DNA from 3 places in the Streptomyces sp. NPDC006687 genome. Region 1 is predicted to be linked to each of the others. Evidence: riboswitches for the same ligand, from Rfam matches in the RefSeq annotation. Region 1 holds a riboswitch; each other region holds the start of a gene.
The links. A riboswitch is a leader RNA that binds a small molecule or an ion and turns the genes downstream of it on or off. The one in region 1 is predicted to bind cobalamin.
Positions count from the first base shown of each region.

Region 2: another riboswitch for cobalamin. It lies ahead of ABZ716_RS01170 (energy-coupling factor ABC transporter permease); the one in region 1 lies ahead of cobN (cobaltochelatase subunit CobN).
Region 3: another riboswitch for cobalamin. It lies ahead of ABZ716_RS02105 (ribonucleoside-diphosphate reductase subunit alpha); the one in region 1 lies ahead of cobN (cobaltochelatase subunit CobN).

Region 1 covers NZ_JBEYJJ010000010.1:178,729-185,972, reverse strand. The annotation lists gene cobN (cobaltochelatase subunit CobN) at 1-1,924, opposite strand, end outside; cobalamin riboswitch at 1,957-2,114, opposite strand; gene ABZ716_RS15710 (nitrite reductase) at 2,656-4,389, shown strand; gene ABZ716_RS15705 (precorrin-8X methylmutase) at 4,386-5,033, shown strand; gene ABZ716_RS15700 (precorrin-2 C(20)-methyltransferase) at 5,030-6,538, shown strand; gene ABZ716_RS15695 (hypothetical protein) at 6,617-7,135, opposite strand; gene ABZ716_RS15690 (cobalt-precorrin-6A reductase) at 7,145-7,244, opposite strand, start outside.
Region 2 covers NZ_JBEYJJ010000001.1:254,279-261,522, reverse strand. The annotation lists gene ABZ716_RS01205 (polysaccharide deacetylase family protein) at 1-7, shown strand, start outside; gene ABZ716_RS01200 (hypothetical protein) at 4-1,191, shown strand; gene ABZ716_RS01195 (EF-hand domain-containing protein) at 1,315-1,527, shown strand; gene ABZ716_RS01190 (PadR family transcriptional regulator) at 1,586-2,161, opposite strand; gene ABZ716_RS01185 (ATP-binding cassette domain-containing protein) at 2,277-3,098, opposite strand; gene cbiQ (cobalt ECF transporter T component CbiQ) at 3,095-3,844, opposite strand; gene ABZ716_RS01175 (energy-coupling factor ABC transporter substrate-binding protein) at 3,848-4,198, opposite strand; gene ABZ716_RS01170 (energy-coupling factor ABC transporter permease) at 4,195-4,893, opposite strand; cobalamin riboswitch at 4,923-5,118, opposite strand; gene ABZ716_RS01165 (flavodoxin family protein) at 5,242-5,952, shown strand; gene ABZ716_RS01160 (hypothetical protein) at 5,963-6,478, opposite strand; gene ABZ716_RS01155 (SsgA family sporulation/cell division regulator) at 6,575-6,982, opposite strand; gene ABZ716_RS01150 (L-serine ammonia-lyase) at 7,166-7,244, opposite strand, start outside.
Region 3 covers NZ_JBEYJJ010000001.1:464,181-471,424, forward strand. The annotation lists gene ABZ716_RS02085 (extracellular solute-binding protein) at 1-293, opposite strand, end outside; gene ABZ716_RS02090 (GntR family transcriptional regulator) at 591-1,355, shown strand; gene ABZ716_RS02095 (carbon starvation CstA family protein) at 1,484-3,685, shown strand; gene ABZ716_RS02100 (YbdD/YjiX family protein) at 3,682-3,882, shown strand; cobalamin riboswitch at 4,077-4,211, shown strand; gene ABZ716_RS02105 (ribonucleoside-diphosphate reductase subunit alpha) at 4,358-6,745, shown strand; gene ABZ716_RS02110 (ribonucleotide-diphosphate reductase subunit beta) at 6,745-7,244, shown strand, end outside.

The DNA of each region.
Region 1 (7,244 bases):
CCTCCAGCCCGAGGTCGTGGTCGAGCTTCGCCGCCTGGATCAGGGTCCAGATCTGGGCGCGGATCGCGGGGAGCTTGGACGGGTCCATCGCGCTGATCTGCGCGTACTCGTCCAGGTGCTGCTCCAGGCGGGCGATGTCGCCGTACGACTCCGCGCGCGCCATCGGCGGGACCAGGTGGTCGACCAGGGTGGCGTGCACCCGGCGCTTGGCCTGGGTGCCCTCGCCCGGGTCGTTGACCAGGAACGGGTAGACGAGGGGCAGGTCGCCCAGGGCCGCGTCGGGCGAACAGGAGGCGGACAGACCGGCGTTCTTGCCGGGCAGCCACTCCAGGTTGCCGTGCTTGCCCAGGTGGATCATCGCGTCGGCGCCGAAGCCGCCGTCCGCCGCGGCCGCCTGGATCCAGCGGTACGCCGCCAGGTAGTGGTGCGAGGGCGGCAGGTCCGGGTCGTGGTAGATCGCGATCGGGTTCTCGCCGAAGCCGCGCGGAGGCTGGATGAGGATCAGGAGGTTGCCGCGGCGGAGCGCGGCGAGGACGATGTCGCCCTCGGGGTTGGCGGAGCGGTCGACGAACATGTTGCCGGGGGCCTCGCCCCAGTGTTCCTCGACGCTTTCGCGCAGCTCGGCGGGGAGTTCGGCGAACCAGCGCTTGTAGTCGGCGGCGGCGATGCGGACGGGGTTACGCGCCAGCTGCTCCTCGGTGAGCCAGTCCTGGTCGTGGCCGCCGGCCTCGATCAGGGCGCGGATCAGCTCGTCGCCGTCACCGGAGACCAGGCCGGGGATGTCGGCCGCGGGGCCGAAGTCGTAGCCGGCGGAGATGAGGGTGCGCAGGAGTTCCACCGCGCTGGCCGGGGTGTCGAGGCCGACCGCGTTGCCGATGCGGGAGTGCTTGGTGGGGTACGCGGACAGGACGAGGGCGATCCGCTTGTCCTGGGGGGCGATGTGGCGCAGCCGGGCGTGGCGCACCGCGATACCGGCGACGCGGGCGGCGCGCTCGGCGTCGGCCACGTAGGCGGGCAGGCCGTCCTCGTCGATCTCCTTGAAGGAGAACGGGACGGTGATCAGCCGGCCGTCGAACTCCGGCACGGCGACCTGGGTCGCGGCGTCGAGCGGGGACAGGCCCTCGTCGTTCTCCTCCCAGTTGCCGCGCGAGCCCGTCAGGCACAGGGCCTGGAGGATCGGCACGCCGAGGCCGGCCAGGGCGCCCGCGTCCCAGGACTCGTCGTCCCCGCCCGCGGAGGCGGTGGCGGGACGGGTGCCGCCGGCGGCGAGGACGGTGGTGATGACGGCGTCCGCCGGCTCCAGGGCCTGGAGCAGCTCCGGTTCGGGGGCGCGCAGGGAGGAGACGTAGAGGGGGAGCGGACGGCCGCCCTTGGCCTCGATGGCGTCGCAGAGGGCGTGGACGAAGGCCGTGTTGCCGCTCATCTGGTGGGCGCGGTAGTAGAGCACCGCGACCTGCGGGCCGGTCGCCTCGGTGGCCGGACGCTCCAGGGGACCCCAGGTGGGGGAGGCGGCCGGGGGCTCGAAGCCGTGGCCGGTGAGCAGGACGGTGTCGGACAGGAACCGGGCCAGCTGGCCGAGGTTGGCCGGCCCGCCGTGGGCGAGGTAGCGATGCGCCTCCGCGGCGATGCCGATCGGGACGGTGGACGCCTCCATCAGCTGGGCGTCCGGGGCCTGTTCGCCGGTCAGGACCACCACCGGGCGGGTCTGGCCGGGGGCGAGGAGCACGTCCAGGCCGTCCTGCCAGGCGCGCAGGCCGCCGAGGAGGCGGACGACGACCAGCTCGGCGCCGTCGAGGAGGCCGGGGAGGTCGTCGAGGGGCAGCCGGGAGGGGTTCGCGAACCGGTACGGCACGGGGCCGTCGGCGGTGTTCGCGGCGCGGGCGCTGAGCAGATCGGTGTCGGACGTCGACAGCAGCAGGATCATGCGGCGGCATGCCTTCCTCGGGGTTTCCGCGCCCCGGGCAGTGAGGACAGCGGGAGTTCCTGACTCACCGCGCGGAGCGTTCCGCGGGGCTCACAGTGGCGGGACCGCGCCGGAATCGCACCGGGCTTCCTCCCATGTCGCCGTCCTCGGCGGTGACGGGCCGAGTGGTCCGCCGGAAGGTCATCTTAGGTGGCCTTTTCCCTGGCCGGGAGGTGGGGGTGCGTGTGGTCGGGGCGCGGTGCGGCGCCGTTGCCGGGGCTCTGCCCCGGACCCCGCGCCTCAAAACGCCGGCGGGGCTGGATCGGGGCGTGGGTGGGGGGTGTGAGGGGTGGTGGTGCGGGCGGGGTGCCGCGCCGTTGCGGGCTCTGCCCCGGGGCCCGCGCCGCGAACGGGGGGCGGGGCTGGATCAGGCGTGGTGGGGGTGTGGTGCGGCGGCGTTGCGGGCTCTGCCCCGGGGCCCGCGGCTCGAACGCCGGTGGGGTTGGATCCGGCGGGGGGTGTGGGGTGGTGTGGTCCAGCCTGGGTGCGGGGGCTCTTCCTCGGGGTCCGGGCCCCAAGCGCCGGCCCGGGGCTGGAGTTCGGCGGAGGTATGGGCCGAGCACCGGGCCGAGTTGGTGTGGGGTGGCGGCGGGAACGGGGGAGGTGTGGGGCTGTGGACGGTGCGCCTGTGCTGGTCGGGGTGGTGACGGACACAGGTCCGGGTCGCGGGAATCGTGGGTATGCTCGCGGCCATGCCGCCCCAGCCCCCTTCCGCCGCATCGCGGGACGAACCCGTCATACGTGACCGCGGCGACGCCTGCCCCGGCGCGCTGCGGCTGCACGCAGCCGATGACGGGTACCTGGCGCGCGTCCGCATCCCCGGCGGGCTGCTCACCGTCCCGCAGGCCGCCGCACTCGGGCTCGCCGCCGACCGGTTCGGGGACGGGCACCTCGAACTCACCTCGCGCGGCAACGTCCAGCTGCGCGGCCTCGCCGACGGCTGCGGCGGCGGGCTCGCGGAGCTGCTGGGCGGCGTCGGGCTGCTGCCCGCGCCCAGCCACGAGCGGGTGCGCAACATCGTGGCCAGCCCGATGGGCGGGGCCCATGTCGTGCGCTGGGTCCGCGAACTGGACCGCCTGCTGTGCGCGAGCAGCCGGGCGGCGGACTTGTCCGGACGGTTCCTGTTCGCGCTGGACGACGGGCGTGGCGACGTCGCCGCCCTGGAGCCGGACGTCACTGTGCTGGCCCACTCCTCCACGGGCCCCGGCTCCGGCCCGGGCGCGGGCCCCGACGGCGAGCCCCGGCCCCGTCCCGGCGCGGAGACTTCGGCCGGTCCCGCTACGGGGACGGCGGCGGGTCCCGCTACGGGGACGGCGGCGGGTCCCGGCGGGGGTACCTCGGCGGGTCTCGGCGCGGGCACTTCGGCCGGTTCCGACTCTGGTACCTCGGCCGGTCCGGGTGCGGGTACTTCGGCAGGGCCCGGCGCGGGGACCGCGGCTGGGCCCGCCACGGGTGCTGCGGCCGGTCCGGGCGCGGGTACTTCGGCCGGGCTCGGCGCGGGGGCCTCGACCCGTCCCGGTGTGGTTGCCCCGGCCGGGCCCGGCGCGGCGACCTCGGCCGGTCCGGGCTCGGACCACGCGTCGGGCTTCGGCTTCCGCCCCGGCGCTCGGCCGGGGCCTGGTGCCGGGGCGGGGGGTGCGGACGGTTCCGGGCGGGTGTTGGTGCGGCTCGGGGCCGGTGTGGGGGCCGTGGAGGTGGGTGGTGGTGATGCGGCCCGGACCGCGTTGGCCGCCGCCGAGTACTTCCTCGACGTCGCCGACGACGCCGGGACCCGGGCCTGGCGGGTGGCCGAACTGCCCGTCGGGCACCGCCTGGACGAGCGGGAGCTCGTGCTGCGGCTTCGGGGCGCGGGGATCGAGGCGGTGGCGGTGCCCGAGGTGGAGTGGCCGTACGCCGAGCCGCCCCGGCCCTGGGGGGCGTACGGCGACGGGCTGTGCGTGCTGCCCCCGCTCGGGCGGCTCAGCTCCGCGCAGTGGCGGGTCCTCGCCGAGGCCGCCGACGACGGCGACGGCGACGGCGACGGCGAGCTGCGCGTCACCCCCTGGCGCACCGTCATCCTGCCGCGCGCCGGCGCCGAAGGCCCCGCCCGCATCGAGGCGGCCGGCCTCGTCCTCGCTCCCGCCAGCCCCTGGCAGTCCGTCACCGCCTGCACGGGCAAGCCCGGTTGCGCCAAGTCCCTCGCGGACGTACGCGCCGACGCGCGTGCCGTCGTAGAACAGACGGCCGGTGGCCTGCCCGTCCACTGGTCCGGCTGCGCCCGCCGCTGCGGGCACCCGCGCGGCACCGCCTGGGTGGACCTCGTCGCCACCCCCGACGGCTACGCACTCGACGCCCGCCCCGTCCCGCACGCAGACCTCGCGGCCGCCCTCACGGCCGCACGAAGCACCACGCCCACCACCACAACCGAAGCCGCAGTGAAGAAATGAGCGAGTACACCGTGTTCGAGTACGAGAAGGACGGCGCCGCGATCTACCGCCAGTCCTTTGCCACGATCCGCGCCGAGGCGGACCTCTCCGGGCTGCCCGCCTCGGTCGCCCAGGTCGCGGTGCGCATGATTCACGCCTGCGGCATGACCGACCTCCCCAAGGACCTCGGCTACACCCCCGAGGTCGTCCTGCGGGCCCGCGCCGCGCTGCACGCCGGCGCGCCCATCCTGTGCGACGTGCAGATGGTCGCCAGCGGCGTCACCCGCAAGCGGCTGCCCGCCGGCAACGAGGTGATCTGCACCCTCTCCGACCCGGCCGTGCCCGCGCTCGCCGCGAAGACGGGCACCACCCGCAGCGCCGCCGCTCTCGAAGTCTGGCGCGACCGGGGCCTGTTGGAGAACGCCGTGGTCGCCGTCGGCAACGCCCCGACCGCGCTGTTCCGGCTGCTGGAGATGATCGAGGAGGGCGCCCCGCGTCCCGCCGCCGTCATCGGCGTCCCCGTCGGCTTCATCGGCGCCGCCGAGTCCAAGGACGCCCTCGCCGCCCACCCCTCGGGCCTGGACCACCTGATCGTGCGGGGCCGGCGCGGCGGCAGCGCCATCGCGGCCGCCGCGGTCAACGCGATCGCGAGCGAGGAAGAATGAGCGACCGGGACCAGACCCAGGTGAAGGGCAAGCTGTACGGGGTCGGGCTCGGGCCCGGCGACCCGTCGCTGATGACCCTGCGGGCCGTCGAGGTGATCGCGCAGGCGGACGTGGTCGCGTACCACAGCGCCCGGCACGGCCGTTCCATCGCCCGCTCGATCGCCGCCAAGCACCTGCGCGCCGACCACGTCGAGGAGCCGCTGGTCTACCCGGTCACCACCGAGACCACCGACCACCCGGGCGGCTACCAGGGCGCCATGGAGGAGTTCTACGAGGCGTCCGCCGCCCGGCTGGCCGCGCACCTGGAAGCCGGCCGGACCGTCGCCGTGCTCGCCGAGGGAGACCCGCTCTTCTACGGCTCGTACATGCACATGCACAAGCGGCTCGCGGACCGCTACGAGGCCGAGGTCATCCCCGGCGTCACCTCGGTCAGCGCCGCCGCCGCCCGCCTCGGCACCCCGCTCGTGGAGGGGGAGGAGGTGCTGACCATCCTGCCGGGCACCCTGCCCGAGGAGGAGCTCACCGCCCGTCTCGCCGCCACCGACTCGGCGGTCGTGATGAAGCTCGGACGCACCTTCCCCGCCGTCCGGCGGGCGATGGAGAGCAGCGGCCGGCTCGCCGAGGCCCGGTACGTCGAGCGCGCCACGATGGAGGGCGAGCGGACCGGGGTCCTGGCCGACACCGACCCCGCAAGCGTCCCGTATTTCGCCGTCGCCGTCGTGCCCAGCCGGATCGGCAACCCGGGCAGTGTGCCGTCCGGGCCCGGCGAGGTCGCCGTCGTCGGCACCGGGCCGGCCGGGCCGCTGTGGCTGACCCCGGAGACGAAGCGGGTGCTGGCCGACGCCGAGGTGCTGGTCGGGTACACCACCTACCTGGACCGGGTGCCGGTCAAGCCGGGCCAGGTGCGGCACGGCTCCGACAACAAGGTGGAGTCCGAGCGGGCCGAGTTCGCCCTCGACCTCGCCCGGCGCGGCAAGCGGGTGGCCGTGGTGTCCGGCGGCGACCCCGGGGTCTTCGCCATGGCCACCGCCGTCCTGGAGGTGGCCGGCCAGGACGCCTACGCGGACGTGCCCGTACGGGTGCTGCCCGGGGTGACGGCCGCCAACGCCGCCGCCGCCGCGGCCGGGGCCCCGCTGGGCCACGACTACGCCACCGTCTCGCTCTCCGACCGGCTCAAGCCCTGGGAGGTCATAGCGGAGCGGCTGCGCGCGGCCGCCGCCGCCGATCTGGTCCTCGCCCTGTACAACCCGGGCTCCCGCAGCCGCACCTGGCAGGTGGCCCAGGCGCGGGAGCTGCTGCTGGAGCTGCGCGCCCCGCAGACCCCGGTGGTCGTGGCACGGGACGTGGGCGGGCCGGAGCAGTCGGTGCGGATCGTCACGCTGGCCGAACTGGAGCCGTCCGAGGTGGACATGAGGACCATCCTGCTGGTCGGGTCCTCGCAGACGCAGGTCACCGAGCGGGCCGACGGCTCGCGGGTGACGTGGACGCCGCGCCGCTACCCGTGACCGTGCCGATGAGGTGAGGACGGCCCCGCCCCGGGGATCCCGGGCCGGGGCCGTCGCTTCGCCCGGCCGTCCGCGGGCTCAGCCCGGGCAGTCCGCGAGGGCGTCCGGGCAGCCCTGGACCGTCGGCGGGTCCACCGTGAGCAGCTGCCACGACAGCACTCCGGCCGGGGGAGAGTCGTCCTGCGGGGCGGGGTCGACGTGGGCGGTCAGCGCCGGACCCGCCGGAAGGTTCAGCCGGGTGACCGCCCCGGCGGTGCACGACACGTCGAACGACCGTTCCCCTGCGCTGCCTTCGCGGGACAGCAGCAGCGTGACGCGCGGGTTCTCCTCGCTGTCACAGGCGATGTCGAAGCGGTACGGCCGCTCCCCGCCGGTCTCCAGCACCTTCTCCATCCCGGCCTTGAGGAAGCCCGTGCCCCGCCCCGTCACGCGGGCACCGGCCGGGGTGTCCTTGCCCAGGTTCTCGTCCGCCCGCTGGAGCGCGTCCTCGGGCTGCCAGCCCTTGGGCTCGGGCGCCGCGCTCCCGCCGCACCCCGTGACGAGCGCCGCCGCGGCGGCGAGGACCAGGGCGAGGACGGGGGAGTGACGTATCCGCATCCCTCCAGCCTAGAGGGCGGGGACCCCGCCGTCGCCGAGCCAGCGCAGGGCCGCCTCCACCGAATCCGCCTCCGCCACACCGTCGGGCACGGCGGGCCGGCGGACGACC
Region 2 (7,244 bases), on a different contig from region 1:
GCCATGACGACCACCCGTCTTCCCCGGAAGGCCACCGTGCTGCTGGCCGGCCTGGCCCTCGCCGCCCTGGCCGGCTGCGGATCGGCCGACAAGGCGCCCGCCGAGGCGCTCGGCTCCAAGGGGCCGGCCGACCCCGTCAAGGCCGTGCCCGCCGCGCCGCCGGGGCTGGCCGGGATGCCCCCGGTGCTCGATCCGACCGACGTGTACGCGGCGGACCGGCCGAACAAGCTCTCCCCGGTGGTCAAGAACTTCCCCTCGCGCGTCTACGTGCCGAACACCAACTCCAACACGGTGTCCGTCATCGACCCGGCCACCTACAAGGTCATCGACACCATCCCGGTCGGCGTCCAGCCCCAGCACGTGGTGCCCTCCTGGGACATGAAGACCCTGTGGGTCAACAACAACCGCGGCCACACCCTCACCCCCATCGACCCGGCCACCGGCGAGGCGGGGGAGCCCGTCGAGGTGCACGACCCGTACAACCTCTACTTCACGCCCAACGGCAAGTACGCCGTCGTGATGGCCTCGATGGACCGCGAGCTGGTCTTCCGTGACCCGCACACCATGGACCGGGTCAAGAGCGTCCCGGTGACCTGCTTCGGCGTCAACCACGCCGACTTCTCCCTCGACGGCCGCTACTTCATCGTCAGCTGCGAGTTCTCCGGGGAACTGCTCAAGGTCGACACCGAGAAGATGGAGGTCATCGGCCAGCAGAAGCTCCCCTTCGAGGGCGCGATGCCCCAGGACGTGAAGGTCTCGCCGGACGGGAAGACCTTCTACGTCGCCGACATGATGGCCCACGGCATGTGGGTGCTCAGCGGGGACAAGTTCGACACCCCCAAGCTGCTGCCCACGGGCAAGGGCTGCCACGGCCTCTACGTCAGCCGCGACTCCCGCGAGATGTACGTCTCCAACCGCGGCGAGGGCAGCGTCTCGGTCTTCGACTTCAAGAAGAACAAGCTCACCAAGAAGTGGGAGCTGCCCGAGGGCGGCAGCCCCGACATGGGCGGGGTCTCGGCCGACGGCAAGGTGCTGTGGCTGTCCGGCCGCTACAACTCCGAGGTCTACGCCATCGACACCACCACCGGCAAGGAACTGGCGAAGATCCCGGTCGGCAGCGGCCCCCACGGCCTGGCCGTGTACCCGCAGCCCGGCCGCTACTCCCTCGGCCACACCGGCATCTTCCGGTAGGCACGGCCGGGCGCGGCGGCGTCCCCGGGAGCCCGCCCACGGCTCCCGGGACCCGTGGGCGGCGTCCGGCCCCGGTGCGGCTACCCTGAGCCGGTCAACAAGCACCAGGAAGGGGTGGCCCCAGTGGCGGACATCGAGAAGGCACGCGAGACGTTCGACCGGTTCGACGCGAACGGCGACGGCGTCATCACGGCCGACGAGTACAGCGCGGCCATGCGGGCGATGGGGGACGCGTTCGTCACCCCGGCGGTCGCCGACGCCATCATCGCGGCCAAGGACCTCAACGGCGACAAGCTGCTGAGCTTCGACGAGTTCTGGGCCGACCTGAACAAGTAGGGCCCCGCCGAACGGGCGCCGCGCCCGCCTCCGCCCCGGCCGCCGGGGCGGGGGCGCGTCAGGCCCCGGGCGGCGCCCCGGCCCCTCCCGCGCCGGGGCGCGTCATCTCCTCGACCTCGGCCAGGGCCTCCTCCAGCCAGCCGAGCCAGAACCCCTCCAGGGCGATCCCCCCGTGCAGCACCAGCCGGCGCAGCCGGTCCGGGTCCGCCCGGCGCTCCGGCGGGAAGTCCCTCGCCTCGATGGCCTCGTACTCCGCCAGCTGCGCCCGGTGCAGCTCCAGGTGCCGCCGCAGCTCCGCCCCGAGCCCCTGCGGCCCCACCACGGCCGCCGCCCGGATCCGCAGCAGCAGCGCGTCCCGCATCGGCTTGGGGTCCTGCCGCTCGTCCACCCAGCGGGCCAGCTCCGCGCTGCCGGCGGGCAGCACCTCGTACTGCTTCTTCTGCCCCCGTACGGGCACCTCGCTGGGCAGCGCCCGGATCAGCCCGGCCTCCTCCAGCCGCCCCAGCTCCCGGTAGATCTGCTGGTGCGTCGCGGACCAGAAGTAGCCGATCGACTTGTCGAACCGCCGCGTCAGCTCCAGCCCGGACGAGGGCTTCTCCAGCAGGGCGGTCAGGATGGCGTGCGGCAGCGACATGCGGCCATCCTAGGTGTGGGCGATCGTCCCGCAGGGCGGGACGGGTGGGCACCCCGGGACACCCCGCCCACCCCCGGCCCCGACCACCCCCGGCCCCGACCACCCCCGGCCCCGCTCAGCCCAGCGCGGCCAGCTCCCCGGGCGTGCGCGGTCCCGCCGCACCGTCCGCCAGCATCCCCCTGGCCCGCAGGAACGCCCCCACCACCGGTGCCCAGGCAGCCCGCAGCCCGGCGGACGCCAGCAGCTCCGGATCCGACAGCAGATCCCCCGCGGGCCCCACCCGGATCCCCGACGGCGTGAGCACGGCCGCGTCGTCGGCCCAGCGGACCGCCAGGTCCACGTCATGGGTGGCCATCACGACCGTGGTCCCCGCCGCCCGCAGCCCCGCCAGGACCTCCAGCAGCCGCTCCTGCCCGTCCGGGTCGAGGCCGGCCGTCGGCTCGTCCAGGATCAGCACCCGCGGGGCCATCGCCACCGCGCCCGCGATCGCCGCCCGCTTGCGCTGCCCGTACGACAGCAGGTGCGTCGGGCGCTCGCGCAGCGCGGTGATGTCCAGCGCGGCCAGCGCGGAGTCCACCCGCTCGCGGACCTGCTCCAGCGGCAGGCCCAGGTTCATCGGGCCGAAGGAGACGTCCTGCTCCACGGAGGCCGCGAAGAGCTGGTCGTCGGGGTCCTGCACCACCAGCTGGACGGTGGTGCGCAGCCGGGTCAGCCCCCGCCGGTCGTAGGACACCTCGGCGCCCTCCAGCCGCAGCACGCCCGGGGCGGGCCGCAGGCCACCGCTCAGCAGCCGCATCAGCGTGGTCTTGCCGCTGCCGTTGCGGCCGAGCAGCACCAGCGCCCGCCCCTCGGCGATCGTGAAGTCCACGCCCAACAGCACCGCCGGGCCGTCCTCGTACGCGTACCCCGCGCCGGCCAGTTCCACCAACGGGGTCACAGCCCCAGCTCCTTCAGTACGAGGGTCCCCGCGACCAGGACGGCCAGCAGGGCGGCGGCGGCCGCCAGGAACCGCCGGGACAGCCGCGCCGGAGGCACCAGCACTCGCAGCGCGCCGTCGTAACCGCGCCCCGCCAGCCCCTCCTGGAGCCGGGCGGCGCGGTCGAAGGCCCGGACGAACGAGGTCGCCGCGAGCCCGGCCACCGACCGCCACGCGGCCGCCCGCCCGGCCTGCCCCAGCCGGGCCGCCTGGGCCCGTCGCACCTGGGACAGGGAGTCCAGCAGCAGGAAGCCGATCCGGTACATGACCAGGGCCACGTCCACCACCGGCGCCGGCACCCCGGCCCGTACCAGCCGGGGCAGCACGTCCGAGACGGGCGTGGTGAAGGCGAACAGCAGCACCCCGAGGGAGGCGGCCGAGGTGCGCAGCAGCAGGTCCATCGCGTGCCGGGGCCCGTCCGGGGCCGGGGCGAGGAGCCCGTCGGGGCCGCCCACCGACACCAGCAGCGGCAGCGCCCCGGTGACGCAGAACCCCAGCGGCACCCGGAAGGCCCGCCACAGCTGCCGCCCGGACACCCCGGCGGGCCCCAGCAGCACGGCCAGGGTCGCCGCGGCCACCAGCGGACCGCCCGGCCACGGCGGCAGGGAGACCGCGGTGACGGTCAGTCCGAACCCCAGCAGGGCCTTCTCCAGCGGATGGCGGCCCCGCCAGCGGCTGGAGTGCGCCGCCACGTCGATGGGCAGCACCGGCTACGGCTCCCGCGTGGGCTCGACGGTGGCGGCCTCCGCCTCGGCGCGGGCCTGCGCGGCGCCTTGGCGGCGGCCCTTGCGGACCCCGAAGTAGTACGCGAGCACGCCCGCGCCCAGGGCCGCCTGGAGGGCGAACAGCGCGGACTCGATCTCGCCCGACGGGGGCTCGTACAGGGGGGAGAACCAGGGCTCGTAGTCCGGCTTCAGTTCGGTGATGGCCGACTCGGCCTGGGCGTCGGCGCCCGCGAAGGGCTCCTTCTTGCCCTCGCCGAGCCCGAGCGCGAGCGGAAGCACCGCGAGGGCCGCCACCAGGAGCAGCAGCAGGGTGTTGATCTTGGCGTTCCTGGTCATCGCGCGGCCGCCTCCTGCCCGGCGGGCTTCCCGGTCAGCTTCGCGACGCCGAGCCGCACCAGGTCGGAGGTGCTCGACTGCATCAGCAGCCGCATCACGAGCACCGTCAGCAGCCCCTCGCTGACGGCGAGGGGGATCTGGGTGAGGGCGAAGATCCCCGCGAACTTCTCCAGGGAGCCCAGGAACCCGCTCGCCGGGTCCGGGAAGGCCAGCGCCAGCTGGACGGAGGTGACGCAGTAGGTGACCAGGTCGGCGAAGAAGGCCCCGAAGAAGACGGTGACCATCAGGGGGGCGCCGGAGCTGCGCAGCAGCCTGTAGACCGCGTACCCGGCCCAGGGCCCGGCGATGGCCATGGAGAAGACGTTGGCGCCCAGGGTGGTGAGCCCGCCGTGCGCCAGCAGCAGGGCCTGGAACAGCAGGGTGATCGTGCCGAGCACCGCCATGATGGGCGGCCGGAAGAGGATGGCGCCGAGCCCGGTCCCGGTGGGGTGCGAGCAACTGCCCGTCACCGAGGGGATCTTCAGGGCGGACAGGACGAACGTGAAGGCTCCGGACGCCCCGAGGAGCAGCGTGCTCTCCGGGTGGGACTTCACCTCGCGGGTCAGGGCGCGTACCCCGTGGACGACGAACGGGGCGGACGCGGCGCCCCAGGCGGCCGCGTGCAGCGGGGGCAGGAACCCCTCGGCTATGTGCATGAGTTGGGAGACCTCTCCAGCACCTCGTGGATGGACGTACGCGCCCCGGCCGGTCTCCTGGCTGACGGGTACTGCCGCCCCGGCTCCGCCTTCCCGGGGCCGTCCGGTCTCCCGTACGGTCCCAGTGGCTCCCGCGAGGGGTGGAGCTGGACTTCCCGATCACAGTGGCGAGGGCCGCACCGGTTTCCCACCGGTTTCCCGAACACCAAGGCCAGCTGACCCTAGTCGCCCGCACGGACCGGTATCAACCCGGACCGATCCGGCCCCTCGGACGAATGGATTCCGCTTCGCCCGCCCGGACGGGTGCCAGCGCTGGCGGGGCGCGGACCCGGCCCGCAGAGTGGGGGCGTGGCCGACTACGACTACTCCGACCTGTCCGCCGTCTACGTCAACTGCACCCTGAAGCGCTCGCCCGAGACCAGCAACACCGAGGGCCTGATCTCCCGGAGCCGCGCCGTCATGGAGTCGGCCGGCGTCCGGACCTCGCTCATCCGTGCCGTCGACCACGACATCGCCACCGGGGTCTGGCCCGACATGACCGACCACGGCTGGGACACCGACCAGTGGCCGGTCCTCTACAGCCAGATCATGGACGCCGACATCCTCGTCCTGTGCGGACCGATCTGGCTCGGCGACAACAGCTCGGTCATGAAGCGGGTCATCGAGCGGCTCTACGCCTGCTCGTCACTGCTGAACGACAAGGGCCAGTACGCCTACTACGGCCGGGTCGGCGGGGCGCTGATCACCGGCAACGAGGACGGCGTCAAGCACTGCGCCATGAACATCCTCTACAGCCTCCAGCACCTGGGCTACGCCGTACCGCCGCAGGCCGACGCCGGCTGGATCGGCGAGGCCGGGCCGGGCCCCTCGTACCTGGACCCGGGCTCCGGCGGCCCCGAGAACGACTTCACCAACCGCAACACCACGTTCATGTCCTGGAACCTGATGCACCTCGCGGCGCTCCTCAAGCGCGCCGGGGGCTTCCCCGCCCACGGCAACCAGCGCTCGGCGTGGGACGCCGGCTGCCGTTTCGACTTCCCGAACCCCGAACACCGCTGACCGGGACGCGTCAGCAGGTGGCCGGATGCGGGAAGTCCACCACGAGCCGCTCGGGCGCGTGCAGGACGGAGGCGGTCCAGGTGGGCGGGGTGTCGAAGGAGGCCCCGAAGGTCACGTACCCCTCGAAGTCACCGGTCAGTGCGATGCCCTTGAGCTTGCTGAGACCGGTCTGCTGGAGCTTGGGGCCCTGGTAGACGTTGGTGCCCGTGTCGTCGTGACCGGCGGCGGGGTGCAGGCGGATCTCCAGGAAGTACCGGCCGGGCAGCGGGACCGGCTTGCCGGACCCGTCGTAGACCAGCTCGGAGACGGGAGTGACGGTGTAGGGGGGCACGGAGCCCTGGAGGTCGACGACGAACCGGTCGTACGCGCAGTGACCGCCGTAGCGGGCGTTGACGACGAGCGGGGTGGTGGAGCGGACGGCGGCCGGCGCGGCGGCCGAGGCCGGGGCGGCGAGCGCGAGGGCGGCGGTCAGCACGGCTCCTGTGGCCAGGGCCGTGATCCGGCGGCGGTGCGGCTGGTGACGCATGAGGGCGTCCCCCCGATCCTGTGAGACGGGGACTGGCTGTCATCCGGTAGGACACGCCAGGGGCCCCTGCGGTTGCACGCCCCGGCCCGGCGGGTCTCAGAAGGTCAGCAGCGCGCTCAGCTCGGCGTCCAGGTCGTAGTGGCGCTGCTCCTGCCCGCGCGGGACCAGCTCCGTCATCCTCCGGCACAGTTCGCGCAGGTCCTTGGACCGCAGCGAGACCACGCAGCCGTGGGCGCCGTTGCTGAGGGCCAGCAGGACGCGCGGCTCGGTGCCCGTCCAGCGCGGCCACACCTGTATGTCCCCCTCACCGGTGACGCAGGTCTGCCCGTCGATCAGGAGCTCCCGCGAGAACACCCAGCGGGCGATCCGCACCCCGGCGCCCCGGAACTCCACGGCGACCTCGTAGGGCCGGTCGGTGCGGTAGACGAAGACGCCCTCCAGGGGGACGGGCAGCGGTGCGGCCTCCAGCCGCAGCGGCAGGACTCGGTGTTCGGTGATGGCCATGCGGCTGCCTCTCCTCGCGGGGTGAAAGCGCCCCCCGCAGCACGCTAGTGCACCCGCCGCCCGCCCCCGGGGGCCGAAGGTCCCGACCCCCGGGGGCCGGGAGACCCCTCTTGGCCGGCAGCGCGCGAGGGGCCCGGCGCACCCGCGCCGGGCCCCTCGTCGGCTCACCTCACCCCGTGCGGGTCAGCACTCGATGACGTTGACCGCGAGACCGCCGCGGGCGGTCTCCTTGTACTTGACCTTCATGTCCGCCCCGGTCTCC
Region 3 (7,244 bases), on a different contig from region 1:
TCGAGGACGTCCGGCGGGGTGTTCTCGGAGAGGGCCGTGGTGACCTTCTCCTGGATGCCCGTCCACTTCTGCTCCTCGACCTTCACCGTCACACCGGGGTGCTTGGCCGAGAACTCCTTGTTGACCTGCTCGATCCATGCCTTCGGAGCGGATCCGTCCATCACCCAGACGGTGATCTCCTTGGCGCCACCCGACGCGTCGGACTTCGGCTTGTCGTCGCCGCCGTTGCCGCACGCCGCGACACCGACCATCATGCCCACGACACCGACCGCCGCAATGAGCTTGCGCTTCACGCCACCCTCCTCAGGGATGCTGCTGCTGTGCACCTTCCCTCGCCCGCCGCGGTGACGTACGTACCAAGTACTGCCCGTGGGGCCGGGATCTGATCCATATTGGTGTAGACCAGTACCGGGAGCTTGGCCTAGACCTATAGGGGTGTCAAGGGTCTAATGAGCGGGTGCTCGGTCCGTTATCGGACCGACACCTGGGGGAGGGAGAATGCCTGCCCTCCCGCCCGTGTCACCATGTGACCGCACATATCGGAGGAGCCGGTGACGGCAGCGAAACTGGAGTCGGGAAGGCGGGCGGCGATGTCCACCGAAGGGGCGACCACGGAGCCGGAGGGCGGGCCAGCCACTCGGACGGCACGTGTGCCCAAGTACTACCGGCTCAAGCGGCACTTGCTCGACATGACCGAAACGCTGCCCCCCGGCACGCCGGTACCGCCGGAGCGTACGCTGGCCGCCGAGTTCGACACCTCCCGGACCACCGTCCGGCAGGCCCTCCAGGAGCTCGTCGTCGAGGGCCGGCTGGAGCGCATCCAGGGCAAGGGCACCTTCGTCGCCAAGCCCAAGGTCTCCCAGCCGCTGCAACTCTCCTCCTACACCGAGGACATGCGCGCCCAGGGTCTGGAACCGACCTCCCAGCTCCTGGACATCGGCTACGTGACCGCCGACGACACCCTCGCCGGGCTGCTCAAGATCGCCACCGGCGGACGGGTCCTGCGCATCGAACGGCTGCGCCTGGCCAGCGGCGAGCCGATGGCCATCGAGACCACGCACCTGTCGGCCAAGCGCTTCCCCGCGCTGCGCCGTTCGCTCGCCAAGTACACCTCCCTCTACACCGCCCTCGCCGAGGTCTACGACGTCCGGCTCGCGGAGGCCGAGGAGACCATCGAGACCTCCCTGGCCACCCCGCGCGAGGCCGGACTGCTCGGCACCGACGTGGGCCTGCCGATGCTGATGCTCTCGCGGCACTCCCTGGACGCCGAGGGCGAACCGGTCGAATGGGTGCGATCGGTATATCGCGGCGACCGTTACAAGTTCGTTGCCCGACTTCAGCGACCTGCGGTGTGATCAGCTGTTGACTCCCCTCCGAACCCCGGTGGACGCTCGTACCGCTATACGGACGGGGGCTTACGTCCACCGATAACCCCCCGTAGATTCCGTGCGCTTAGCAGATGATCAACGAGGGGACGAGGATCATGCCGGAACCGGGAGACACAGGGACACAGCGGGCACCGGCGGCGAAAGCCACCCCGCAGTCGATCGCCGTATGGGTGCTCGTGGCCCTCATCGGGGCCGTCGGCTGGGGCGTGCTGGCGCTGGCGCGCGGTGAGGAGGTCTCGGCCGCCTGGCTGCTCGCCGCCGCGCTCGGCTCGTACGCCATCGGCTACCGCTTCTACGCCCGGTTCATCGCGAACCGCGTGCTGAAGCTGGACAAGACCCGGGCCACCCCCGCCGAACGCCTGGACAACGGGGTCGACTTCCACCCCACCGACCGGCGCGTGCTCTTCGGCCACCACTTCGCCGCCGTCGCCGGCGCCGGGCCGCTCGTCGGTCCGGTGCTGGCCGCGCAGATGGGCTACCTGCCGGGCACGATCTGGATCGTCGCGGGCGTCATCTTCGCCGGCGCCGTCCAGGACATGGTGACGCTGTTCTTCTCCACCCGGCGCGACGGCCGTTCGCTCGGCCAGATGGCCCGGGACGAGATCGGCCCCGTCGGCGGAGCCGCCGCGCTGCTCGCCGTGTTCACCATCATGATCATCCTGCTGGCGGTGCTCGGCCTGGTCATCGTCAACGCCCTGGGGCACTCGCCCTGGGGTGTCTTCTCCATCGGCATGACCATCCCGATCGCCCTCTTCATGGGCGTCTACCTGCGCTGGCTGCGGCCGGGGCGGGTCACCGAGGTCTCCGTCGTCGGTGTCGGCCTGCTGATCCTGGCGATCGTCGCGGGCGGCTGGGTCGCCGAGTCCTCCTGGGCGGACTTCTTCACCCTGGACAAGGAGAGCCTCGTCCTGTGGATGATCGGCTACGGCTTCTTCGCCTCCGTCCTGCCGGTGTGGCTGCTGCTGGCCCCGCGTGACTACCTGTCCACCTTCATGAAGGTCGGCACGATCGCCCTCATGGCGGTGGGCGTGGTCGTCGCGATGCCCACGCTGAAGATGCCGTCGGTGACCGACTTCGCCACGCGCGGCGACGGCCCGGTCTTCGCCGGGTCGATGTTCCCCTTCGTCTTCATCACCATCGCCTGCGGGGCGCTGTCCGGCTTCCACTCCCTGGTCGCCTCCGGCACCACGCCGAAGATGATCCAGAAGGAGACGCAGATCCGGGTCATCGGCTACGGCGCGATGCTCACCGAGTCCTTCGTCGCCGTCATGGCCGTGATCGCCGCCTGCATCATCGAGCCCGGTCTGTTCTTCGGCGTCAACTCCCCCGCCGGGGTCATCGGCACCACCGTGCAGTCCGCGTCGGCCGCGGTCGGCCACCTGGGCTTCGCCATCACCCCCGACGCGCTCGCGCAGGCCGCCAAGGACGTGGAGGAGACCACCCTGCTGTCCCGTACGGGCGGCGCGCCGACGTTCGCACTCGGGATGTCGGAGATCTTCTCCTCGGTGGTCGGCGGGGCCGGGATGAAGGCGTTCTGGTACCACTTCGCCATCATGTTCGAGGCCCTGTTCATCTTGACGACGGTGGACGCGGGCACCCGCGTCGGCCGGTTCATGCTCCAGGACACCCTGGGCAACGTGCACAAGTCCTTCCGCGACGTCAGCTGGAAGCCGGGCGTGTGGCTGGCCAGCGCGGTGGTCGTCGGCGGCTGGGGCTACTTCCTGTGGGTCGGCGTCAAGGACCCGCTGGGCGGCATCAACCAGCTCTTCCCGCTGTTCGGTATCGCGAACCAGCTGCTCGCGGCGGTCGCCCTGGCGGTGTGCACCACGCTGCTGGTCAAGTCGGGCCGGCTCAAGTGGGCCTGGGTCACGGCCGTTCCGCTGGCGTGGGACGTGGCCGTCACACTGACCGCGAGCTACCAGAAGGTCTTCTCGGACGACGTGAAGATCGGCTTCTTCGCGCAGCGCGACAAGTACCAGACCGGCATCGACTCCGGGAAGCTGCTGCCGCCGGCCAAGAACATGGACGAGATGCACACCGTGGTCACCAACGCCACGGTCGACGGGGTCCTCTCGGCCCTCTTCGCGGCGCTGATCATCATCGTCCTGCTGGACGCGGCCCGGACCTGCTTCAAGGCCGTGTCCGACCCGGCGTCGGTGCGGCTGAGCGAGGTCCCCTGGACCGAGTCGAAGATCGTCGCCCCGGCGGGGCTGCTCGCGACGGCCGAGGAGAAGGCCGAGCTGGCGGCGGCCGGTCTCGACGGGGGCGGCGGCCGGGTGAAGGAACCGGTCGCATGAGCGGCGGGGTCCGGGCGGCGCTGGCGAAGGCGCGGTACTACATACGGGAGTTCTCCGGCGAGGCCGCCTACGACCGCTACGTGGCCCACGCCCGCGCCCACGACCCCGGGGCCGAGGTCCTCACCCGCCGCGCCTTCGAACGAGCCCGCACGGACGCCCGCGAGGCGGACCCCCGCGAGGGCTTCCGCTGCTGCTGACCGCGCGCCAGGGCCCCGCCGTCCCCACCGGGACGGCGGGGCCCTTCGCCTTGCCCGGCGCACCTGCGCGATACCGCCCGGCGGACGCCCCCCTACGGCCCGGCGCCAACTCGGGGGCGCGTACCGGCTGGAGCGGCGGCAACACGCTCCGCACGCACCCGACACAACATGTGGGGGCTACCGCATCGGGTCGCCCCCACATGTATGCTCAGGGCTGCTGCCGCCGCAGGGGAATCCGGTGGGAATCCGGAACTGTCCCGCAACGGTGTGACGTACGCCGATCGGCGTATCCGCGAGTCCGAAGACCTGCCGGCAGTACCCCCGGATCGACCGAACCGGGGTGTCGATTCGTCCGGGCCTCGCGGTTGGGCCGGTGGATGCCATGCGGTGCCGAACGCGCTCTGTCGCGCGCCCGTATGCGCCCGCTCGCGCCCCGCTCCGCCGATGACCGGGCCGAGTGAGGGAGAGCTCCCCCGTGACCATCGCGCCCGCCGCTCCGCGCGCCGAGTCCGACCACCCCGAAGCAGAGGGCCCCGGGGCCGCGCTCCTGCGCACCCTCACCGAGCTCACGGCCGACCTCCCCGACACCGACCCGGGCCGGGTCGCCGCCGCCGCCCTGCGCGGCCGCAGCGCCGCCGCCGACGAGGCCGAGCTGCGCGGGCTCGCCACCGAGGCCGCGGCCGGGCTGATCTCCGAGGACCCGGCGTACTCCCGCCTCGCCGCCCGTCTGCTGACGCTGGCCGTCGCGGACGAGGCCGCCGGCCAGGGCGCGACCTCCTTCTCCGAGTCCGTCGCCGTCGGCCACCGCGAGGGCCTGATCGCCGACCGCACCGCCGAGTTCGTCGCCGCCCACGCCGCCCGCCTGAACGCCCTGGTCGAGCACGCGCTCGCCGACGGCGCCGACGACCGCTTCGGCTTCTTCGGCCTGCGCACCCTGCACAGCCGCTACCTGCTGCGCCACCCCCACACCCGCCAGGTGATCGAGACCCCGCAGTACTTCATGCTGCGCGTGGCCTGCGGCCTCGCCGAGGACGACTCCGTCCGCGCCGTGGAGGAAGTCGCCTCGCTGTACACGCTGATGAGCCGGCTGGACTACCTGCCGTCCTCGCCGACCCTGTTCAACTCCGGTACGCGCCACCCGCAGATGTCCTCCTGCTACCTCCTCGACTCCCCGCTGGACGAGCTGGACTCCATCTACGACCGCTACCACCAGGTCGCCCGCCTCTCCAAGCACGCCGGCGGCATCGGCCTGTCGTACTCCCGCATCCGCGCCCGCGGTTCGCTGATCCGCGGCACCAACGGCCACTCCAACGGCATCGTCCCGTTCCTGAAGACCCTCGACGCCTCCGTCGCCGCCGTGAACCAGGGCGGCCGCCGCAAGGGCGCCGCCGCCGTCTACCTGGAGACCTGGCACGCGGACATCGAGGAGTTCCTGGAGCTCCGCGACAACACCGGCGAGGACCAGCGCCGTACGCACAACCTCAACCTGGCCCACTGGATCCCGGACGAGTTCATGCGCCGCGTGAACGCCGACGCGCAGTGGTCGCTGTTCTCCCCCTCCGACGTCCCCGAGCTGGTGGACCTGTACGGGGAGGAGTTCGACGCCGCCTACCTCAAGGCGGAGGCCGCCGGGCTCGCCCGGAAGACCATGCCGGCCCGTGACCTGTACGGCCGCATGATGCGCACCCTCGCGCAGACCGGCCAGGGCTGGATGACCTTCAAGGACGCCTCCAACCGGACCGCGAACCAGACCGCGCTGCCCGGCACGGTGGTCCACTCCTCGAACCTCTGCACGGAGATCATCGAGGTCACCAACGACGGCGAGACGGCCGTCTGCAACCTCGGCTCCGTCAACCTGGGCGCGTTCGTCGCCGACGGGGAGATGGACTGGGAGCGCCTGGACGCGACCGTCCGCACCGCCGTGACCTTCCTCGACCGCGTCGTGGACATCAACTTCTACCCGACCGAGCAGGCGGGCCGCTCCAACGCCCGCTGGCGTCCGGTGGGCCTGGGCGCGATGGGTCTCCAGGACGTCTTCTTCAAGCTGCGCCTGCCCTTCGACTCCCCCGCCGCCAAGGCCCTGTCGACGAAGATCGCCGAGCGCATCATGCTCGCCGCGTACGAGGCGTCCTGCGACCTCGCCGAGCGCAGCGGCCCGCTCCCGGCCTGGGCCGAGACCCGTACCGCCCAGGGCGTGCTGCACCCGGACCACTACGAGACCGAGCGCCACTGGCCCGAGCGCTGGGACGCCCTGCGCGCCCGGATCGCCACGTCCGGCATGCGCAACTCCCTGCTCCTGGCCATCGCCCCGACGGCGACCATCGCCTCGATCGCGGGCGTGTACGAGTGCATCGAGCCGCAGGTCTCCAACCTCTTCAAGCGCGAGACCCTCAGCGGTGAGTTCCTCCAGGTCAACGCCTACCTGGTGGAGGAACTCAAGAAGCTCGGCGTGTGGGACGCCCAGACCCGCGAGGCGCTGCGCGAGGCCAGCGGTTCCGTCCAGGGCTTCGGCTGGATCCCGGCGGAGGTCCGCGAGCTGTACCGCACGGCCTGGGAGATCCCGCAGCGCGGCCTGATCGACATGGCGGCGGCCCGTACGCCGTACCTGGACCAGAGCCAGTCGCTGAACCTGTTCCTGGAGACGCCCACCATCGGCAAGCTCAGCTCGATGTACGCGTACGCCTGGAAGCAGGGTCTGAAGACCACGTACTACCTGCGCTCGCGCCCGGCGACGAAGATCGCCCGCGCGGCCTCCGGCAGCGCCGTCCCGGCCGCCGGTACCACCCAGCTTCCGCAGGCCGTCGACGCCGACGCGCTGGCCTGCTCCCTTGAGAACCCCGAGTCCTGCGAGGCATGCCAGTAATGAGCTCGAACGAACAGAAGAACCTCCTCGACCCGGGCTTCGAGCTCACGCTCCGCCCGATGCGCTACCCGGACTTCTACGAGCGCTACCGGGACGCGATCAAGAACACCTGGACGGTGGAGGAGGTCGACCTCCACTCCGACGTCGCCGACCTGGCGAAGCTGACGCCGTCCGAGCAGCACATGATCGGCCGTCTGGTCGCGTTCTTCGCGACGGGCGACTCGATCGTGGCGAACAACCTCGTCCTGACCCTGTACAAGCACATCAACTCCCCGGAGGCGCGCCTGTACCTGTCGCGCCAGCTGTTCGAGGAGGCCGTGCACGTCCAGTTCTACCTGACGCTGCTCGACACCTACCTGCCCGATCCGGACGACCGGGCGGCCGCGTTCGACGCCGTCGAGAACATCCCCTCCATCCGCGAGAAGGCGCAGTTCTGCTTCAAGTGGATGGACTCGGTCGAGAAGATCGACCGGCTGGAGACGGCCTCCGACCGCCGCCG